One region of the Undibacterium sp. GrIS 1.8 genome, then DNA from elsewhere that is predicted to be linked to it. Evidence: predicted binding sites of a transcription regulator. Region 1 holds the regulator's gene; each other region holds the start of a gene.

Region 1 (4,294 bases):
GGCTAAGCAAAAAAACATACGGAGCGACGGGTTCGTCGCTGTATTTTTGTAAGCGACTCTGTATATTCCACCTGTATATTACATGCAGATCCCAGCTTCAATTGGCTCTTTTATCGGCAGATGTTACCGGAACGTCAACACCCGATTCTGGCAAAATAGCCAGAATAGTGACCGTTACGCGTCGATTTCTGGCCCTGCCATCCGCGGTATCATTTGATCCGACTGGCATTTTCGGTCCTTGTCCAACGGCAGTCATGCGATTTTCATCAACGCCGTTTTCCGTGAATAATCGGACGACAGTACTGGCACGCACGGCGGACAATTCCCAGTTAGATGGAAAATTAGTATTTTTAATAGGTAGATTATCGGTGTGCCCCTCCACCTGAATGGCGTGATTGTCCAGCTTTAACACCGATGCAATCGCCTTCAATGCCTGATTTGAATCTTCGTTCAGCTTTGCCTCGCCCGGGGCAAAAAGCACACTTGCATTAATTTCTATCGTAACGCCACGACTTGTCTGTGTGACTCTTACTTTACCCTCTCTGACCAAGGGCTCTAAAACAGCCAGAATATCGCGTGCGATCCCGGTCATTTGCTCACGCTCTTTGCGTAAGGGCTCTGTATTTCTGGGTTTGATGATGGGAAGAGGATCTAACTTAATCGCAGGCTCTAAGTCGGTATCTTTTTTAGTCGGCTTAACTAATACCTCTTTACCAAACGCCCCTGTAAGCGAATTAGACAGCACACGGTACTTGCCTTCGTTGACCGATGAGATAGCATACATGACGACAAAAAAAGCAAATAACAAGGTAATGAAATCGGCGTAAGAAACTAACCATCTGTCATGGTTGTCACTCTCTTCATGATATTTCTTTCTGGCCATGGCTAATATCAGTTTTTATGGTTTGCCAGGCGCTCTTCCACCACTCGAGGACTATCGCCAAATGCGATGCTGTAAAAAATATCCGATAACATTTCGCGCCTTACTACCTCACGATGGACAATTTCTTTCAGCTTGTTACTGATAGGTAGGAACAACAAATTTGCCAGGCCTACACCGTAAATTGTCGCTACAAAAGCGACTGCAATCCCGCTACCGAGCTTACTGGGATCACTCAGATTTTCCATCACATGGATCAGGCCGAGTACCGCGCCTAAAATCCCGATAGTTGGCGAATAGCCGCCAGCCGCTTCCCAAATCTTGATGGCTTGCCGTTGCTCCATTTCGTATAACGACACGTCAACTTCGAGAATATCTTTTATGCGGGCAGGATCAATACCGTCAATAACAAGGCGTAAACCTTTGCTTATAAAAGGATCTTTGCTGGATTCCATGTAACGTTCAAGGCTCAAAAAACCTTCGCGGCGAGCAACTACGCTCCAGATCAATGCCTCTTGTATAGTTTTTTTACTGGTATCGACTGGCATGGAAACAATCCATTTCAGCATCCTGACACCACGGATAAACGTGGGCATCCGGCTTTGCAACAATACAGCGCCGATCGTGCCGACAACAACGATGACAAATGCAGCAGGCTGCACTAAGGAGGATAAGCGTCCGCCCTCAATCAGTTGGCCTGAAAAGATGCCGACAACTACTAAGATAAATCCAATTAGGCTAGCCCAGTCCACGCTTTCTCCCTTAAAGAAGCCCTGAGTCGGGCTACTGCCTGGCTATGAAGTTGCGATATCCGGGATTCGGATACGCCCATGACGGCGCCTATCTCTTTTAAATTGAGCTCTTGTTCGTAATACAAACCCATGAGTAGCTTTTCTCGCTCGGGCAAACTATCAATCGCGAAGATCACAGCATCACGAAAATCGCCATGCAAAAGATCTTCTAAAGGATCGCCTGAACGATCGTTACAGTAATGATCGAGGAAATGCTCTTTGGTATCTGCATCATGAAAATCTTCGTAATACACGAGTTGATGTCCACCACTCTCACCCAGCAAATCCTGGTATTCGGCCAGACTCAATTTCAGCAACTTAGCAACTTCCGTTTCTAGCGGTGGACGTCCCAATTTTTGCTGCAATGCGTTCATTGCGTTTTCAATTTTGCGCATGTTTTGGCGCACACCACGCGGCAGCCAATCACTGCTGCGCAATTCATCCAGCATTGCACCGCGTATGCGTTGCACTGCATAGGTTTCAAATTGTGCGCCGTGATTATCTTCATAACGGTTAACGGCATCTAGCAGACCTATCATACCGGCCTGCACTAAGTCATCAACTTCGACGCTGGGGGGCAATCTCGCTTTTAATTGATAAGCGAGTCGCTTCACTAGTGGAGCATGCTCCGTAAGTAGGGAATTTTTATCTGATTTTCCGCTAGCGGTGTACATAATCAATCAAATTCCGAGACGAATACCTAACTCTGGCAATCCATGTAAACCTAATGTTGAGCGGGCTGTTGATCTTGCGGTCAAGGCAAGCCGCTCAGCTAATTGAGAAAACGCAATAGAGGCACCCGCCAATGGGAATGCATCAATCACCGAACGACCTAAATGCGCTGCTTTTTTCATGTGATCGTCCTCTGGCACGTAGCCAACAAAATGCAAAGGTACTGCTAAATATCGACTAGCCGCTTGTGCCATATTGGTATAAACCAATCGTGCTTCCGGTTCTGTTACACCCGATACTAAAATACCATAAGAACGACGGCCTACACGGTTATTGACACGTTTAATCAAACCATAAGCATCTTTAATCGTGGCCGCATTGGCAGATACTTGTATTACGACTTCGCTCTCTTCAAATGAAGCTAGCGGGAACGCATCATCGCCATCAATTTCGCTGTCCACAATGACCAAGTCCGCACTGTTTGCAGCAACATCAAAAACACGGGATAAACGCTTAGTATTTTCGGCGGGCAATCGCGCCAACGCAGTCGCATATTTTGAGAGCATCGTCACAGATAAGCCTGCTGATACAATTTTTACTGCCTCTTGCATTGTACGCCGTTGTCTTGCAACGTCCAACAAGGTCTGCTCGGTATTTGCATTGAGCCAAGCGCCAATACTATTGGCCGAAGATCTGGCATCAACCATCAAGACTTGCTGCCCTTTTCTCGCAAGAGAAGCACCTAAATTAATAAGCATGCCACTTTTTTCTTCGTCACGCAAAGCGGATAAAAACGTGAGCACACGCGGTCTTGGCGCCTCTAACATCCGGCGCAAGCCTTCTGCCTGATCAAAACTAGCCAAAAGACACCTCCCGCAAACCATTATTGGTATTCGCGGCGGAAGCCATAGCCGCATTTGCCATCACCATCGGTAGCTCTTCATCTTGCAATCGATAGGCAGATGTCTCTCGTTTTAATTTGAATGCGCGATCAACCAGGTACTGCTTGTTTGCGATGTGCAAATCCTCAGGCACACGCTGGCCACTGGCGAGATAATAGATATGAAGCTTTTGACGAATCGCGATATCTAACACGCCGCCGATAGTCGCGGCCTCATCAAGCTTAGTCAAAATACATCCCGCCAACCCGCTACCCTGATAAGCCCGAACGACCTCACTAAGTGTCTCGCCTGTAGAGGTCGCGTTTAAACACAATAAGCGTTTTACATTGGCATCTGCACCAGACAACATAGCAACCTGCTCTGTCACCATTTTGTCGCGTTGGCTGACGCCGACCGTGTCGATTAATACGGTATGTTTATTTTTTAGTTCAGACAAAGCAATCCGTAAATCAGATTCATCTTTAACCGAATGCACCATCACACCTAATATTTTGCCGTAAATACGCAATTGTTCGTAGCCACCAATACGATAACCATCCGTCGTAATCAATGCTAGTTTGGCAGGGCCATGGCGCATCACGCAACGGGCAGCGAGTTTTGCTGTGGTGGTGGTTTTGCCTACGCCTGTAGGGCCAACCAAAGCATAAACGCCGCCTTTTTCTAAAATTTCATTCTCATTATTGATAGTGGATAAATTGCGATTTAAAATCGCTTTAATCCAATCCATACTACTAGCGACGGTTTCAGATTCTGGCATTTTATCGACTAGATAACGGGATAAGCTTGCGCTGAAACCCGTTGCCAGCATCTCTCGCATTACTTCTGCCTTTTGAGGTTGACGTTTTTGGGTGTTCGTCCAGGATATCTCTGCCAATTGCGCTTCCAGCATACCGCGCATAGACCGGATTTCAGTCATCACGTCGGCTAACTCACCGGCGCTGACTATGTTATCTAGCACGTGTGGCTGAGATTTTGAGAGCAGAGGCGATTCGCTGGCTTGCCATCCCTGTTCAGTCTGCTGCAACCGCGGTGGAAATTTGGCCGTCTCC
Region 2 (4,294 bases), on a different contig from region 1:
GTGATGAGGGCATCGACATCTATTTCACGAGTGCGATGATTAACAATCGCTGCGCGGATGGCCAGTTGGCTGTTGATGATGGTGGTGGAAGGCGCTGCAATGCCGGACTCCTGGATGGCGACGACAATCTTCGCATTAATCTGGTCAATATTGTTTTTGTCGATATTGCTTCCGTCTGCCACATGGAGATCAAGCTCAGTGCCACGGTAGCGAAAACAAACAATATTCAACGACACCGGAGCTAGCAGTTCTAGCGCCGGGTTGGCTGCTATCTGTTGCCGCATGTATTGCGCTAATTTACAGGTGGTAGAAATCACCTGGCCTAGTCGTTCCGCGCCATACACTTGAATCGTGAACCAGGTTTTAAGTGCTCTGAATCCACGTGATAAATCAGGACCAAAATCACAAGGCCAGGGCGAACCTGCCGCCATGCCTTTGGCTTCGCGTCGCAAATAACTGGCTGGCGTGGCGAAGGTATCGTAGTGCGCCGCACCGTCACGCACCAGAATAAAACCGGCGTCATACGGCACTTGCCCCCATTTGTGGAAATCAAATGCGATCGAATCGGCGCGCTGTATTCCCACCAATTGCGGAGCAATATCGGGGGCCAACATCGCCAGCGCACCATAGGCACCATCGACGTGGAACCAAAGTTTTTCGTTTTGTGCGAGATCGGCCAGTGCCGCTAAATCATCCACCGCGCCAACATCTACGGTACCTGCAGTGCCAGCAATAAAGAACGGAGTTAATCCGGCCTGGCGATCAGCTGCAATGGCGGTTTTTAGTGCGGCAATATTTAATTGAAAATCGGCGTTCATCGGTATTAATCGCAAAGCGTTCATGCCAAGACCAGACAAATCCATGGCTTGCGCGATGCAACCATGCGCCCCGGCGGACGTGTAGGCAATCAGACGTTTCGGGCTGGCAGCGATGCCCGTATGACGAATCTCCGTGCCCAGTACACCAGTTCTGGCGACCAGCACCGCAATCAAATTTGCCATTGAGGTACCAGTGACAAATAAGCCGCTGGCGGTATCTGGGAAGCTAAATAATTCCCGCATCCACTGCACAACCTGGCGTTCTACTTCCAGCGGTATCTGGTCGCGGCCACCGAGATTGGCGTTGAGTCCGGCGGCTAGCATTTCTGCCACCGTACCGACCGGTGTGCCACCACCATGTACCCAACCCATAAAACCGGGATGCGTATTACCCACGGCATAGGGCAGTACATTTTGCATAAACGTTTGGTGTACATCGGTCAGTTCGCTGCCGTGCACCGGCAAGTTTTGCCGAAACTGCTCACGCGTCTTTGCTGGAATTGGCTGCCAGACCGGGCGATCGCGGATGTGCTCTGCATAACCCAAAATATCGTCCAGCATGCGGTGCGCTTGCGAACGGAATTCTTGCCACGCAAGCGGATCAGCAGGGTCAAGCGAATCGGGTAGATCAAGCGAATCTGCAGACATCTTTTGCATGCTTTTTCTCAGTTGTGAGGTCTGAACTTAGTTTTAACCCAGATTTTCCATTAGGCTGTTACCACTTCGCAAAAATTTAGACGGCATGCGCTATTTCAATGGAAATCTCGATTTAATTATCAATCAAAATAGAAAAGTCCAAGCAAAGAATAAGTGCTTTTTCTAAGCTCAAATCAAAAATCAACAGAAAATACGGCAGAAGAGGATGGTGAGGGAGTTGTTGCTAGGTGCAAATCAGCTTTTGAGCCAGCCTGTGCGTGGGAGGCTGTTTAGTGTTGTCGGCTTCGTGTTGTAGGTTTAGCCGACAAGGTTTGGGCTGGCGTTGGTGCTAGCGTTGATCCTAGCGTTTGTGAGGGGACGGATGTTTAGCGCTGGTTTACGCTTTATCGTTGATTAAGAGTCCCTGCAATTTAGCCAGATCTTTTGCCACTGCCAATACTTCCACTGACGGAATTTGTCGTAACACCGTGTTGGTCTGAGAATCAACGATTTTGATGACGACTTTTCCAGAGTCATTATCAATACTGAAATTGACACTATTGTCAGAGTTGATAAAGTTATTAATCGCATCAACCGATTTTTTCAGCTCCGCGCTGCTGACCGGCGCGGTGGAGGCGGCTTGATTGTCGGTGCTACTGGTCGCGGCGACAGTCGTGGCATTTGCAGATTTTGCAGCAGACGCAACGGTTTGTAGCACTGGCACAGGCGCACTGGAGACGGCGTTGCCGCTACCTGTTATTTGACTGATACTCATATCATTTCCAATACTAAATAAATACTACAAACCTGATTTGTGCCGCTGTATGCGCCACTTCATTTGCTGCATCAACGCAACTTTGTCCCTACAAAACGCAATTTTCTAGCTTGGGGCGGAATAAGGGATTACTAGGTTTATCGGTCGGTTTTCCGAAAAGTTGAGCTTATTTTTAGGTCTAAGCAAAATATTGTCTACTCAGCGATGCCGTGCAGAATCTAGCGTGCTAGTTTTCGGGTTTGCAATCTGATTTTGTGATTTTACAAATCGATTACCATGCTGATATCGGCTGATATGAATATACTCCCCATGATTTGTTAAAAAATTGGCTTATATGTGAGTAAATGTATGGACAACTTAAATATACATAAGGGGAGTATTAATTTAAGGAGGAGTTCAAGTAGTATTTCTGGTGTAATCACCAGCGTAAAGCAGCGTTACGGAAACGCTGCAGTAGCAGAATAGAGGCGCATGCACTTTTGTCATGTTTGCTGACATTTGCTCATACTGATTGACCATCTGATCGGCTAAATCTATTTAAATCAATTCAAACCAATTCAAGCCATACTCCCTCATCCACACAAACTCAGCCCCGCCGCTCTCACAAAAGAGTAAACTACGCCTCTTTGGCTGCGCATTCGCGGAGCTAGCCCTGATAAGAACTGAGAGCACTATGTCCGATACCCCAATCCCCTTATTTTCTGATTTGCATCTAAGCGAACCGCTGTTACGCGCTTTAAAAGATGTCGGTTACGAATCCCCATCACCGATCCAGGCTGCGACGATTCCGCCGCTGCTGGCAAATCGTGACGTATTGGGTCAGGCGCAGACGGGTACCGGTAAAACCGCCGCGTTTGCGCTGCCGATTTTGTCGCGCATTGATATCAAGCAAACGACGCCACAAGCTTTGGTGCTGGCACCGACCCGCGAATTGGCGATTCAGGTGGCAGAAGCCTTCCAGCGTTATGCCACGCATATTCCGGGTTTTCATGTATTACCAATTTACGGCGGCCAGAGCTATGGCCCGCAATTATCGGCATTACGTCGTGGCGTGCATGTGGTGGTTGGCACACCTGGTCGTGTGATTGATCATCTGGACAAGGGTTCGCTGGATTTATCCAAGCTTAAAACTTTGGTATTGGATGAGGCCGATGAGATGTTACGCATGGGTTTTATTGATGATGTAGAGCGTATTTTGCAAGAGACACCAGAAACTCGTCAGACGGCCTTGTTCTCCGCCACGATGCCATCCGCGATTAAGCGCATTGCCCAAACTTATCTCGACAATCCGGCAGAGATTACCGTCGCTGCCAAAACCGGTACCGCCGACAATATCCGCCAACGTTATTGGCTGGTCAGCGGCATGCATAAGCTGGATGCCTTGACCCGTATTTTGGAGGCAGAAACCTTTGACGGCATGATCATTTTTTCGCGTACCAAATTGGGTACGGAAGAATTAGCAAGCAAGCTGGAAGCAAGAGGCTTCTCGGTTGCCGCAATCAACGGTGACGTACAACAACAGCAACGCGAACGCACGATTCAACAACTCAAAGACGGCAAGATCGATATCTTGGTCGCCACCGACGTTGCCGCCCGTGGTCTGGACGTAGAGCGTATCAGCCATGTGATTAATTACGACGTACCACATGATCCGGAAAGTTATACCCATCGTATTGGTCGTACCGGTCGCGCAGGCCGCAGCGGTGAGGCAATTTTGTTCATCACTCCGCGTGAAAAAGGTTTATTGAAATCGATAGAGCGTTCTACCCGCCAGTTAATTTCACCATTAGAGTTGCCGACTATCCAGGCGGTGAATGATGTGCGGATTGCTCGTTTTAAAGAACAAATCAGTCTGACTCTGGCCTCTGGCGATTTGGCTTTATTCCAATCCGTGATTGAAGACTACGAGCGTGAAAATAATGTACCTGCGATAGAAATTGCAGCAGCTCTGGCAAAAATGGCACGTGGTAACGAACCGCTTTTACTCGATAAGAATAAGCGCCCAGCCAGCGACGATACCTGGAACAACGAACGTGCAAGCCGCACCAATCAATTTGAGCGTAAT
Region 3 (4,294 bases), on a different contig from region 1:
AGCTGTTGCACCAGCACCCGCTACCGTTGTTGTACCTACTGCAAGACCGGTATTGGCTAATGTTGCATTGCCTTTAGTTGTAATAGTGAAGCCTGCATTCTGTGAGCTAGTAAAACTTAAAACACCAGCAGTATTCGTTGCAGTAACACCAGTTTGTGATGTTTTGGCATTAATTGCAGTAGCCAATGCAGCACCTTGCAACGTTGCAGTTGAGCCACCAGTAACCGCACCGATGTCAACACCATTAATAGTCAGTTCGCCAGCTGCAAGTGAATTGCCTGTTGTGCCTGTAATGGTTGTGCCGGATGTTGTGCCTGTACCGCCATTTGCCAAAGTGATACCAGAAGAGCTTGTCGACGACAATTTAACTGTACCAACTGTAGTAGTGACGCCAGCTGTTGCTGCTGCAACACCAGTAGTCAAGCCCGTTGTTGTGTCATTAGCGCCAGCATTAGCCGATTTAGTGATCGTGATATTTCGTGCATCGGCTGCGGCCAGAGATACGGCACCAGTTGTGCTGTCAAATGTTGCTGTAACACCTGTTTGGCTTGATTTTGCATTAACAGCTGCTGTTACTTGAGCGCCGCGTTCTGCTGCAGATCCTGCTGCTGCCAGTGCACCAATATCAACACCGTTGATTTTGATGTCGCCAGCAGCGACTGCAGTAGCGAAACCAGTTGCTGCCGTGCCTGCCAATGTTGTAGCTTGTGCCGTTGCAGTAACACCAGTCTGGCCGCTGACTGCATTAATCGCAGCAGCTTTTGCGATAGCGCTGCCGCTTGATGCTGTGTTAGACACGCCATCAGAGCTAGTTGCGCCAACATTAAAGCCGTTAATGACCAAATCGCCGGAGTTGAGACCACCAACTGCGTTAGTGCCGCCTGAAATACTAGCGGAGTAGCTAGAATTAGAGCCTACACCTAAGGATGACGTGTGAGCGCTGGCGATTGATGCAATGTTGATCTGATCGTTTGAAGTACCGTTTGCGCCAACTTGGAAAGTTTGCGCAGTGAAGCTACCATCAAGTAAGTGCACGCCATTGAAGTTAGAGGAGCTAGCAACACGGTTGATCTCAGAGATCAACTGATTGGATTCGTTATTGATCGCAGCACGATCAGATGCGCTGTTAGAGCCGTTGGCTGCCTGAACAGCCAGATCACGAATACGTTGTAAGTTAGTACCGATTTGGGCTAAATCACCCTCGGCCGTTTGCGCTAGTGAGATACCATCGTTCGCATTACGAACAGCTTGGTTTAAACCACCGATTTGAGACGTTAAACGTTGAGAAATCGCCAAACCCGCCGCATCGTCTTTTGCGCTGTTAATACGCAAACCTGAGGACAAACGTTGTAAAGAAGTCGCGAGGGAGTTTTGGGACGTTGTTAAATTGCGTTGCGCATTGAGCGAGGCAATGTTGGTATTGATGAATGAAGCCATGGTGATACTCCTTACCTAAGTTATTTGAATTGGCGAGTGGCCTTAAACTTTGGTCTGTCTTGTTAAGACTACAGGACCGCCGTTGCTATCAGGTATCGGACGGATAGCTAAAAAGTTTAATGAATTTCCCCAAGTAAATATTTTATTTAAGGTGTAAAGTTTTATTTACTTGCCCGCTAAACGGCATCAATTCAAATTACTTGAGGGTGAAATTGATCTTATTTTCGAGATAGATTATCAATAAATTTTGTTAATCTTGATAAAAATAAGACAACTGAGCATCCAAACCAGCGATGTCTGCAATAAATAAAAGTCTATTCTGGTAGTTACTTAATGTCACGTTGATCTCTCCAATACACGCATAATTCATCGGAGTGGATTGAGATAAGGCAGTTTCATTGTAAAAAATACTATGATGCTGCTAGTCGTGTGGACTAATTTATTCGATTATTTTCATCGTTTTATCCTAATTTTTTTATACTCTATATGAGTATTTTTAGGTGTCCATATATTCATTGGTTAGTAAGGGGTTTTTGATGAAAATATGGGGGAGTATATGGAAATAGAGCGTTTTCACATGTCGTAATGATCGCGCTGTGTCTTATTTACGATTGCTATTCGTTTTCTTTAGTACTAACGAGTTGCACGTTATCGCTGGCATAAAAGGAAATCAAACCATGAGGTTAGTCGTGTCATGACCACGGAACACCAAGTCTTGGAGAACCAGCTCTCTTCGCCTGCACAAGCACTTGCGGCAATAGATCAATTGTTGGTCATGGCCAAGCAATACATGCAAGGCGGTAATCATTTGAAAGCACAAGAGTGCTATGAATTAATCCTGACGCATGTCCCGGAGCATGATGATGCCAATTTTCAATTGGGGCAATTAAGCTTATTACAGGGCGAGCAATTGACTGCGCTTACATATTTTGAGCGCGCGATTCAAGCTTCTCCGACCACGGATAGCTACTGGTCTGCCTACATCGCTATCTTGCAGTCGCTAGGTGATGACAATGTTGTTGCAGAGGCTATCAAGTTGCGTGAACAGTTTTTTAGCAGCAATATAAATAGCAATACGGCGCCGGCGCCAGATCAAACCGAGAACAATTCCTCTTTAACAGCATCTACTCAGAATCGATCTAGTACAAAACTGAGGCCGCTGACGTCCAAAAAATCGGTGGTGTTTTCAGAGGGCGTCGATCAATTGGTCAAGTTGTATGAGAAGGGTGCGTATAAAGAAGTAGAGCGTTTAGCAAATAAGCTGACAAAAAAAAATCCCCAGCATGGTTTTGCATGGCGGTTTTTGGGGATTGCACTGCTTGAGCTTAATCGTAAAGAAGAGTCGTTGACGTCGATGCAGCGAGCGTTGCGTATTTTGCCTGATGATCCAATTGCGCATTTCAATCTGGCACTCGCTTACACGCAAATGAAGAATTTCTCTTCTGCTGAGCAGCACTATAAGCAAGCGATCCAGCTAAATCCTGAGATGCTGGAGGCTTACAATAATTTAGGCAATCTGCTCGCAGCCCTATCCAAATTTGAGGAAGCTGAGTCTTGTTTTCGAGACTTGATTCGATATAAGCCAGAGTTTGCTTTAGCTCATCTTAATTTAGCAAACGTACTCAAACAGAGGGCGCGTTTGCCAGAAGCAAAAGCTGAGGCGATCCTTGCAGCATCACTTGCGCCTGATATGGCGGATGCGCACAATTGTCTGGGAGGCATTCTATTTCTATTGAAAGAATTAGATTTGGCTCTGTTGCATCTGCAAAAGGCTGTCGAGTTGAGGCCAGATTTTGCATCTGCCTATAACAATCTAGGTACGGTGTATGTAGAAAAACGCCAATATATCGAGGCTAAGGCCAGTTTTAATAAAGCCTTGCATTTTGATCCCTTGATTAGCGTCGCATACCGTAGCTTGGGCATTCTTGGTAACTTTCTTGCTGAACCAATAGCGGATTCTGAACGACTACTTCGTAGAGCCATTGAGCTTGATCCCAAAGACCATGGTGCCAATACAGCCCTATTATTTTTATTGAGTGAGGCGGGTACTCTTACCGCAAAAGAATTGTTTCAAGAACATTTACTTTTTGCAAAACGGTTTGAATCAGCTCTAATCTCTCATTGGCCCGTCCATACCAATGATAAGACCAGTGATCGCTGCTTGCGAATAGGCGTTGTCTCTGGCGACTTTTATAACCACGCAGTAGCCACATTTATTGAGCCCATACTAAAACATTTGTGCAAGTATGACCTTGTCGAGCTATATGCTTACTATAACAATCAAGAAGAAGATCAAGATACCGCTCGCTTGAAGTCGTATTTTTCTAGCTGGGAAGTCATACAGTCAAAAAATGATGATGAGGTTTTTAAACAAATCTTAGAGCATAAAATTGATATTTTGGTCGACCTCTCTGGGCATACGTCGATGAATCGCCTGACACTGTTCGCCAGAAAGCCTGCACCAATTCAAGTTACCTGGATTGGCTATCCTGGCACCACAGGTTTGTCAGCAATGGATTATTTTATTGGGGATCATTACTTATTGCCTAATGGGCAATTTGATTCTTTATTTTCAGAGAAAATTGCCAACATTCCATGCAGTGCGCCATTTAACCCTAGTACTGTTGCATCCGATGTCGCTCCACTTCCGGCAATTGAAAAAGGCTATATTGTGTTTGGAAGTTTTAACCGGATTGGGAAAATCAATGATGCGACGATTGCACTTTGGTCGAAGCTAATGGCTCGATTACCGACATCAAAGATTTTATTAGGCTCTATGCCTCAGACGCTGAATCCAAGTGCGATTACAGATAAGTTTGCCGCCCACGGGATATCGTCAGATAGGATTAGTTTTTAC

The links. Region 1 encodes FliA, which starts transcription of late flagellar genes. Its sites were predicted from a motif close to CTAAAGTTTNNNNNNNNNNNGCCGNTA; they were not measured.
Region 2: AAKU64_RS00935 (flagellar protein FlaG) is a predicted target of FliA. The motif match lies at 2,368-2,394, and genes of this name have one in related genera.
Region 3: AAKU64_RS10085 (flagellin N-terminal helical domain-containing protein) is a predicted target of FliA. The motif match lies at 1,531-1,557, and genes of this name have one in related genera.

The regions. Positions count from the first base shown of each region.
Region 1 is NZ_JBEONQ010000014.1:16,509-20,802, reverse strand. It holds gene motD (flagellar motor protein MotD) at 98-883, opposite strand; gene AAKU64_RS08560 (flagellar motor protein) at 892-1,632, opposite strand; gene AAKU64_RS08555 (RNA polymerase sigma factor FliA) at 1,614-2,345, opposite strand; gene AAKU64_RS08550 (MinD/ParA family ATP-binding protein) at 2,352-3,206, opposite strand; gene flhF (flagellar biosynthesis GTPase FlhF) at 3,199-4,294, opposite strand, start outside.
Region 2 is NZ_JBEONQ010000001.1:216,002-220,295, reverse strand. It holds gene AAKU64_RS00940 (pyridoxal phosphate-dependent decarboxylase family protein) at 1-1,475, opposite strand, end outside; gene AAKU64_RS00935 (flagellar protein FlaG) at 1,852-2,229, opposite strand; gene AAKU64_RS00930 (DEAD/DEAH box helicase) at 2,903-4,294, shown strand, end outside.
Region 3 is NZ_JBEONQ010000017.1:51,586-55,879, forward strand. It holds gene AAKU64_RS10085 (flagellin N-terminal helical domain-containing protein) at 1-1,437, opposite strand, end outside; gene AAKU64_RS10090 (O-linked N-acetylglucosamine transferase, SPINDLY family protein) at 2,132-4,294, shown strand, end outside.